Variovorax sp. PBL-E5: one gene and its partner. Each later gene encodes a partner of the first gene's protein in a complex. Links are inferred from orthologs where the notes say so. Each region holds a gene or a part of one and is shown in the gene's direction. Other genes may lie near its edges. The genes, in order: mrdA and rodA.

What was found.
Region 2: the proteins of mrdA (region 1) and rodA are in contact, whole or in part, in a crystal structure (PDB 6PL5), measured with the Thermus thermophilus proteins. The link is inferred for Variovorax sp. PBL-E5 from one-to-one orthologs. Residues at the interface, in WP_223903432.1 of Thermus thermophilus: Arg4, Ile5, His6, Leu8, Ala9, Phe12, Ala15, Leu16, Leu19, Gly20, Arg22, Ala23, Trp24, Leu26, Gln27, Val28, Tyr31, Tyr34, Leu36, Leu43, Thr45, Asp47, Lys156, Gln157, Gly158, Ser160, Val184, Leu201, Glu202; in WP_223903423.1 of Thermus thermophilus: Phe161, Val165, Phe168, Val169, Leu172, Pro198, Tyr199, Glu202, Tyr211, Arg212, Asp213, Gln220, Val221, Gln223, Ser224, Ile226, Ala227, Ile228, Gly229, Ser230, Gly266, Phe267, Val270, Leu274, Tyr277, Gly278, Leu281, Phe285, Leu289, Arg297.

The regions. Positions count from the first base shown.
Region 1 is NZ_LR594671.1:308,170-311,450, forward strand. Bases 188-3,156 are described here. They hold mrdA (penicillin-binding protein 2), read left to right. Parts: upstream 188-674; coding sequence 675-2,639; downstream 2,640-3,156. Other genes in these bases: mreD (rod shape-determining protein MreD), read left to right, coding at 188-620; WDLP6_RS01505 (GMC family oxidoreductase), read right to left, coding at 2,872-3,156. In the rest of the region: rod shape-determining protein MreC, read left to right, coding at 1-102; more of mreD, read left to right, coding at 99-187; more of WDLP6_RS01505, read right to left, coding at 3,157-3,281. UniProt on the Escherichia coli protein: Catalyzes cross-linking of the peptidoglycan cell wall. Responsible for the determination of the rod shape of the cell. Is probably required for lateral peptidoglycan synthesis and maintenance of the correct diameter during lateral and centripetal growth.
Region 2 is NZ_LR594671.1:922,653-925,943, forward strand. What follows is about bases 43-3,021. They hold rodA (rod shape-determining protein RodA), read left to right. Parts: upstream 43-944; coding sequence 945-2,099; downstream 2,100-3,021. Other genes in these bases: WDLP6_RS04525 (sensor histidine kinase), read left to right, coding at 43-912; tldD (metalloprotease TldD), read left to right, coding at 2,144-3,021. Outside these bases: more of WDLP6_RS04525, read left to right, coding at 1-42; more of tldD, read left to right, coding at 3,022-3,291. UniProt on the Escherichia coli protein: Peptidoglycan polymerase that is essential for cell wall elongation. Also required for the maintenance of the rod cell shape. Functions probably in conjunction with the penicillin-binding protein 2 (mrdA).

The DNA.
Region 1 (3,281 bases):
ACCCCGGCCGCCAGGAAGAAGGCCGAGCGGGCCGAGCGCGCGGATGCCAAGGCCGACAAACCGGCCGCCAGGGCCGACAAGAAGGAAAGGCGCACGCGATGATCATGCGTCCCGGCCAGCAGCAGCTCCTGCTGCCCTTGAGCCCCGTGTTCATGTGGGGCAGCCTCGTCGTCGCGCTGCTGCTCGACATGGTGCCGGTCGGCCGCGCCGCCTGGACGCCCGATCTGCTGGCGCTGGTGATCGTGTTCTGGAGCGTGCACCAGCCGACGCGCATCGGCATCGGCGCGGCCTTCGTGTTCGGCCTGCTGATGGACGTGCATCAGGCCGCCATGCTCGGCCAGCATGCGCTGTCCTATACGACCCTCGGCTTCTTCGCGATCATGATCCATCGGCGCCTGCTGTGGTTTCCGGTGCTCTCGCAGGCGCTCCAGGTGCTGCCGCTGTTCGCCCTGTCGCACCTGATCGAACTCGCGATCCGGATGATCGGCGGCGGGATCTTTCCGGGTTGGACGATCCTGATCTCGCCCGCCATCGAGGCGGCACTGTGGCCGGTGGTGAGCGCGCTGCTGCTGGCGCCGCAGCGCCGCACGCCGGAACCGGATGCCAATCGACCACTCTGAGTGCTGACGGCGCGATTTGCGTCGAGTGTTCAAGCGGCCTAAGCTTCTTCCCCCATGACAGAGATTCGCAATGTCGCTGCCGACCTTCTGCGCTTCAAGCGTCGCGTGATCGTGATCGGTGTCGTGGTGCTGACGGCCTTCGGTCTGCTGTGCGCGCGGCTGGTCTACCTGCAGGTGACGCGCCACGAGGATCTTGCCGAGCAGGCCGAGAGCAACCGCACGGCGATCGTGCCGATCGTGCCGAACCGCGGCCTGATCCTCGATCGCAACGGCATCGTGCTGGCGTCCAACTATTCGGCCTACACGCTCGAGATCACGCCTTCCAAGGTCGACGACCTGGAGGCGACCATCGACGGCCTCGCACAGGTGATCGAAGTTTCACCGCGCGACCGGCGCCGCTTCAAGCGGCTGCGCGAGGATTCGCGCAGCTTCGACTCGGTGCCGATCCGCACCCGCCTGAGCGACGAAGAGGTCGCGCGCTTCGCGGCGCAGCGCTATCGCTTCCCGGGCGTCGAGATCAAGGCCCGGCTGTTCCGCAACTATCCCAACGGCGAGACCGCCAGCCACGTGCTGGGCTACATCGGCCGCATCAACCAGGCGGAAAAAGCCGCCATGGAAGATTGGGATGACGAGGACCTGGCCAACTACAAGGGCACCGAGTACATCGGCAAGCTCGGCGTCGAGCAGAGCTACGAGAAGACCCTGCACGGCCAGACCGGCGTCGAGCAGATGGAAACCTCGGCCGGCGGGCGCGCGGTGCGCCGGCTCGCGAGCCATCCGGCGACGCCTGGCAACACGGTCATGCTCTCGCTCGACATCAAGCTGCAGAAGCTGGTGGAGGACATGTACGGCGACCGCCGCGGCGCGCTGGTCGCGATCGATCCGAAGACCGGCGAGGTGCTGGCTTTCGTGAGCAAGCCGAACTTCGACCCCAACCTGTTCGTCGAAGGCATCGATTCCGAGAGCTGGAAGGAGCTCAGCGAATCGATCGACAAGCCGCTGCTCAACCGCGCGCTGCGCGGCACCTATCCGCCGGGTTCCACCTACAAGCCCTTCATGGCGATGGCCGCGCTGCAGACCGGCAAGCGCGGGCCGAGCGTGGTCGTCAACGATCCCGGCTACTTCAACTTCGGTGGCCATCGCTTCGGCAGCCCCGAGGGCAACCTGGGCGGTGTCGACATGCGGCGCGCGATCCAGCTGTCGAGCAACATCTACTTCTACTCGCTGGCCAACGAGATGGGCGTGGACATGATCCACGACTTCATGAAGCCGCTGGGCTTCGGCCAGATCACCGGCATCGACCTCGGCGGCGAGCTGCGCGGCGTGCTGCCGAGCACCGAGTGGAAGCGCAATGCCTACAAGCGGCCCGAGCAGCAGAAGTGGTATGCGGGCGAGACCATCTCGCTGGGCATCGGTCAGGGCTACAACGCCTTCACGATGCTGCAGCTCGCGCAGGCCACCTCGATCCTGGCCGAGGGTGGCATCAAGCACCGTCCGCACCTCGTGCTCGCCACGCGCGACACGGTCAGCGGCGAGGTGAAGCCGGTCGCGCAGCCCCCTGCAGAGAACCTGGGCTTCACGCCGGCCAACGTCGGCGTGGTGCGCGATGGGCTGGTAGCCGTGGTCACCGGCGGCACCGCACGCGCCGTGTTCGCCGGTGCCGGCTACCAGGCGGCGGGCAAGACCGGAACGGCGCAGGCCGTGACACAGGCGGCCAATACCAAGTACAACGCGCACGCCCTCGAGGAGCACCAGCGCGACCACGCGCTCTTCATGGCCTTCGCGCCGGCCAGCGATCCGAAGATCGCGGTGGCGCTGATCGTCGAGAACGCCGGCTGGGGCGCGGGTGCCGCCGCCCCGATCGCGCGCCGCGTGTTCGACTACTGGCTGATGAACCAGTATCCGAACGATGCCGACATGGCGGCCGTCCGGGCCGGCAAGGCGACCGCGCCGATCGGCAAGCCGCTGGTGGCGAGCGAGGTCGCATGGCCTGCGCCGCCCGCGCCGCCGTCCCCCTGAAAGCGGGCGGCGCAAAAAAGAAAAGGCGCCGACCGGCGGCGCCTTGTTCAAAAAAACGGCATCTCGTGCGGATGCCTTGTCTGGATATTGTTCTGATTCTCCGAAAGATGTCTCCTCGGTCCCCCGCGCAGCGGGCTGGCCCGTTTGCGAGTGGCGCGACTTTAGGCGGTGCACCGCGGCAGTGCATCGGGGATTACCCGTCACTCGGCCACGGCTGGCAACGAACCCAGGGTTAACGCGGGGCTTCGCGGATCCAGCCCGCGACCTTCTCCGCCATCATCAGCGTCGGGCTGTTGGTGTTGCCGCTGGTGATGGTGGGCATGGCGCCGGCATCGACCACGCGCAACCGCGCGATGCCGCGCACGCGCAGCCGGGCGTCGAGCACGGCCATCGGATCGTCGTCGGCGCCCATCTTCGTGGTGCCGACCGGATGAAAGATGGTGGTCGCGATGTCGCCGGCCAGCCGCGCCAGTTCGTCGTCGCTCTGGTACTGCACGCCCGGCTTCCACTCCTCGGGCCGGTACTTCGCGAGCGCCGGCTGCGCCGCGATGCGGCGCGTCACGCGCAGCGAATCGGCGGCCACCCGGCGGTCCTCGTCGGTGCTGAGGTAGTTGGGCGCGATCGCGGGCGCATCCTCGAACT
Region 2 (3,291 bases), 610 kb from region 1 along the record:
TGGCTCGGGTTCGAGATCGCCGGCATCGCCGTCTATATCGGCGGTTTCGTGCTGGCGACGGTGCTGCGGCCGAACATCGCGCGGGTGCTGCTGTCCAGCGTGGCCGTGCTCACCGTGCTGATCGGGCTGCGCGACTGGGTGGTGATCCGGGTCAGCGATTCCTACGGCGATACCACCTGGGTGCGCTACACCTCGGTCTTCTTCGGCATCGCGCTGCTCACGATCGTGGTGACGCGCTTTCGCACCGCCAGCCAGCAGGCGCGCGAACTGCTCGCCACGCTCACCGCCAAGGTGGCGGATCGCGAGCGCGAACTGGCCGCGACCTACGGGCGGCTCGAACGGGCCGCGCGCGAACAGGCCACGGCGCTGGAGCGGCAGCGGATTCTGCGCGACATGCACGACGGCGTGGGCTCGCACATCAGCGCGGCCATTCGCCAACTGCAATCGGGCGACGCGAAGCCCGAGGAATTGCTGCGCACCCTGCGCGATTCGCTCGACCAGCTGAAGCTCTCGATCGATTCGATCCAGCTGCCGCCCGGCGACGTCGGTGCGCTGCTGGCCGCGCTGCGCTATCGGCTCGGGTCGCGCTTTGCGGCCTCGAACATCGAGCTGCAATGGGCCGTGGACGAGCTGTCGCCGGTCGAGCGCCTCGACGCGCAGGCGATGCGGCAGCTGCAGTTCCTGCTGTTCGAGGCGATTTCCAACGTGCTGCAGCACGCGCAGGCCACGGTGCTGCGCATCGAGGCGGCGATGGCAGGGCCGGCGCTGCGCCTGTGCGTGATCGACAACGGCCGCGGCTACGACGCCTCGAGCATGCCGCGCGCGATCTGCGAGCGCGCCGCCGCGATCGGGGCGTGGCTGGCGGTCGAAAGCCGACCCGGCCGCACGGTCGTTCGGCTCGATATCGATTGAACGGGCCGCGCCGGCGCGGATAATTCGCGTCCATGTCGGCCGTCCTCCATCAACCCTCGCTCGTGCGGCGCGTGCTGCCCATCTTCCAGGGTTTCGACGGCTTCATCGCGTTCGCAGTCTTCCTGCTCGCCTGCGCCGGCATGCTGACGATGTACTCGTCGGGCTACGACCATGGCAGCCGCTTCGTGGACCATGGGCGCAACATGCTGATCGCAGGCTTCATCATGTTCGTGGTGGCGCAGATCCCGCCGCAGCGGCTCATGGTGTTCGCCGTGCCGCTCTATACGCTGGGCGTGGCGCTGCTGATCGCGGTGGCGCTCTTCGGCCTGACCAAGAAGGGGGCCAGGCGCTGGATCAACGTCGGTGTCGTGATCCAGCCGAGCGAGATCCTGAAGATCGCGATGCCGCTGATGCTGGCCTGGTGGTTCCAGCGCCGCGAGGGGCAATTGCGGCCGCTCGACTTCGTTGTGGCCACGGTGCTGCTGGCGGTGCCGATCGGCCTGATCATGAAGCAGCCCGACCTCGGCACGGCGCTGCTGGTGCTCGCAGCCGGCATGTCGGTGATCTTCTTTGCCGGCCTGTCGTGGAAGCTGATCGTGCCGCCGGTGGTGATCGGCCTGGTCGCGATCTCGCTGATCGTGGGTTTCGAGTCGCAGCTGTGCGCCGACGGCGTCGACTGGAAGGTGCTGCACGACTACCAGAAGCAGCGCGTCTGCACGCTGCTCGACCCGAGCAAGGATCCGCTGGGCAAGGGCTTCCACATCATCCAGGGGATGATCGCGATCGGCTCCGGCGGCGTCGGCGGCAAGGGCTTCATGCAGGGCACGCAGACGCACCTCGAATTCATCCCCGAACGCACCACCGATTTCATCTTCGCGGCCTATGCAGAGGAGTTCGGCCTGGTGGGCAACCTGGCGCTGATCGCCGCCTTTATCCTGCTGATCCTGCGCGGACTGGCGATCGCATCGGATGCGCCGACCCTGTTCTCTCGTCTGCTGGCCGGCGCGGTGACGATGATCTTCTTCACCTATGCCTTCGTGAACATGGGGATGGTGAGCGGCATCCTGCCGGTGGTGGGTGTGCCGTTGCCTTTCATCAGTTATGGCGGTACGGCGATGGTGACCCTGGGCCTGGGGCTGGGCATCCTCATGTCCATCTCTCGCGCCAAGCGCCTCATTCAGACCTGACCCTGCGGCCGGCGCAGCCAGGGGTGCCGCCCTAGAATGGTTTCATGATCAGTCGCGAACCCACCATCGAGCGCCTCGCCACGGCGCAACAACTCCTGCTCACGCCCTTCGGTCTCGACGAGTCGCATCTGTCGCGCGCACTCGCCGAAATCACGGCGCACAAGGTCGACGATGCCGACCTCTACTTCCAGTACACCCGCAGCGAGGGCTGGAGCCTGGAGGAGGGCATCGTCAAGACCGGCAGCTTCAGCATCGACCAGGGCGTGGGCGTGCGCGCAGTGAGCGGCGAGAAGACGGCGTTCGCCTATTCGGACGACATCTCCGAAGCCTCGCTGCTCGATGCGGCGCGCACGGTCCGTGCCATTTCGTCCGCGGGCCGTACGGCCCGCGTGAAGACGCCGGCGCGCAGGATAGCGAGCAGCCGTTCGCTCTACGACGGCATCGATCCGATCTCCACGCTCGACAGCACGGCCAAGGTCGAGCTGCTCGGAAAGGTCGAAAAGCTGGCCCGCTCGCGCGATCCGCGCGTGGCGCAGGTGATGGCCGGCCTCGCGAGCGAATACGACGTGGTGCTGGTCGCGCGCGCCGACGGCACGCTGGCCGCCGACGTGCGGCCCCTTGTGCGGCTCTCGGTCACGGTGATCGCCGAGCAGAACGGCCGCCGCGAAATGGGTTCGGGCGGCGGCGGCGGCCGCTTCGGCCTGGCCTATTTCGACGACGCGCACATCGCGGAGTATGTGGATCAGGCGGTCAAGTCGGCATTGACCAACCTCGATTCGCGGCCCGCGCCGGCCGGCGAGATGACGGTGGTGCTCGGCCCGGGCTGGCCCGGCATCCTGCTGCACGAGGCCATCGGCCATGGCCTGGAAGGCGACTTCAACCGCAAGGGTTCGAGTGCGTTCTCGGGCCGCATCGGGCAACGCGTCGCGGCCAAGGGCGTGACGGTATTGGACGACGGCACGATCGCCGATCGCCGCGGTTCACTCAACGTCGACGACGAAGGCAACGCGACGCAACGCAACGTGCTGATCGAGGACGGCATCCTGAAGGGCTACATCCAGGACTCGCTCAATGCACGGCTGATGAAGTCCAAGCCGACCGGCAACGGCCGGCGCGAGAGCTATGCGCACGTGCCAATGCCGCGCATGACCAACACCTACATGCTGGGCGGCGACCGGGTGCCGGCGGAAAT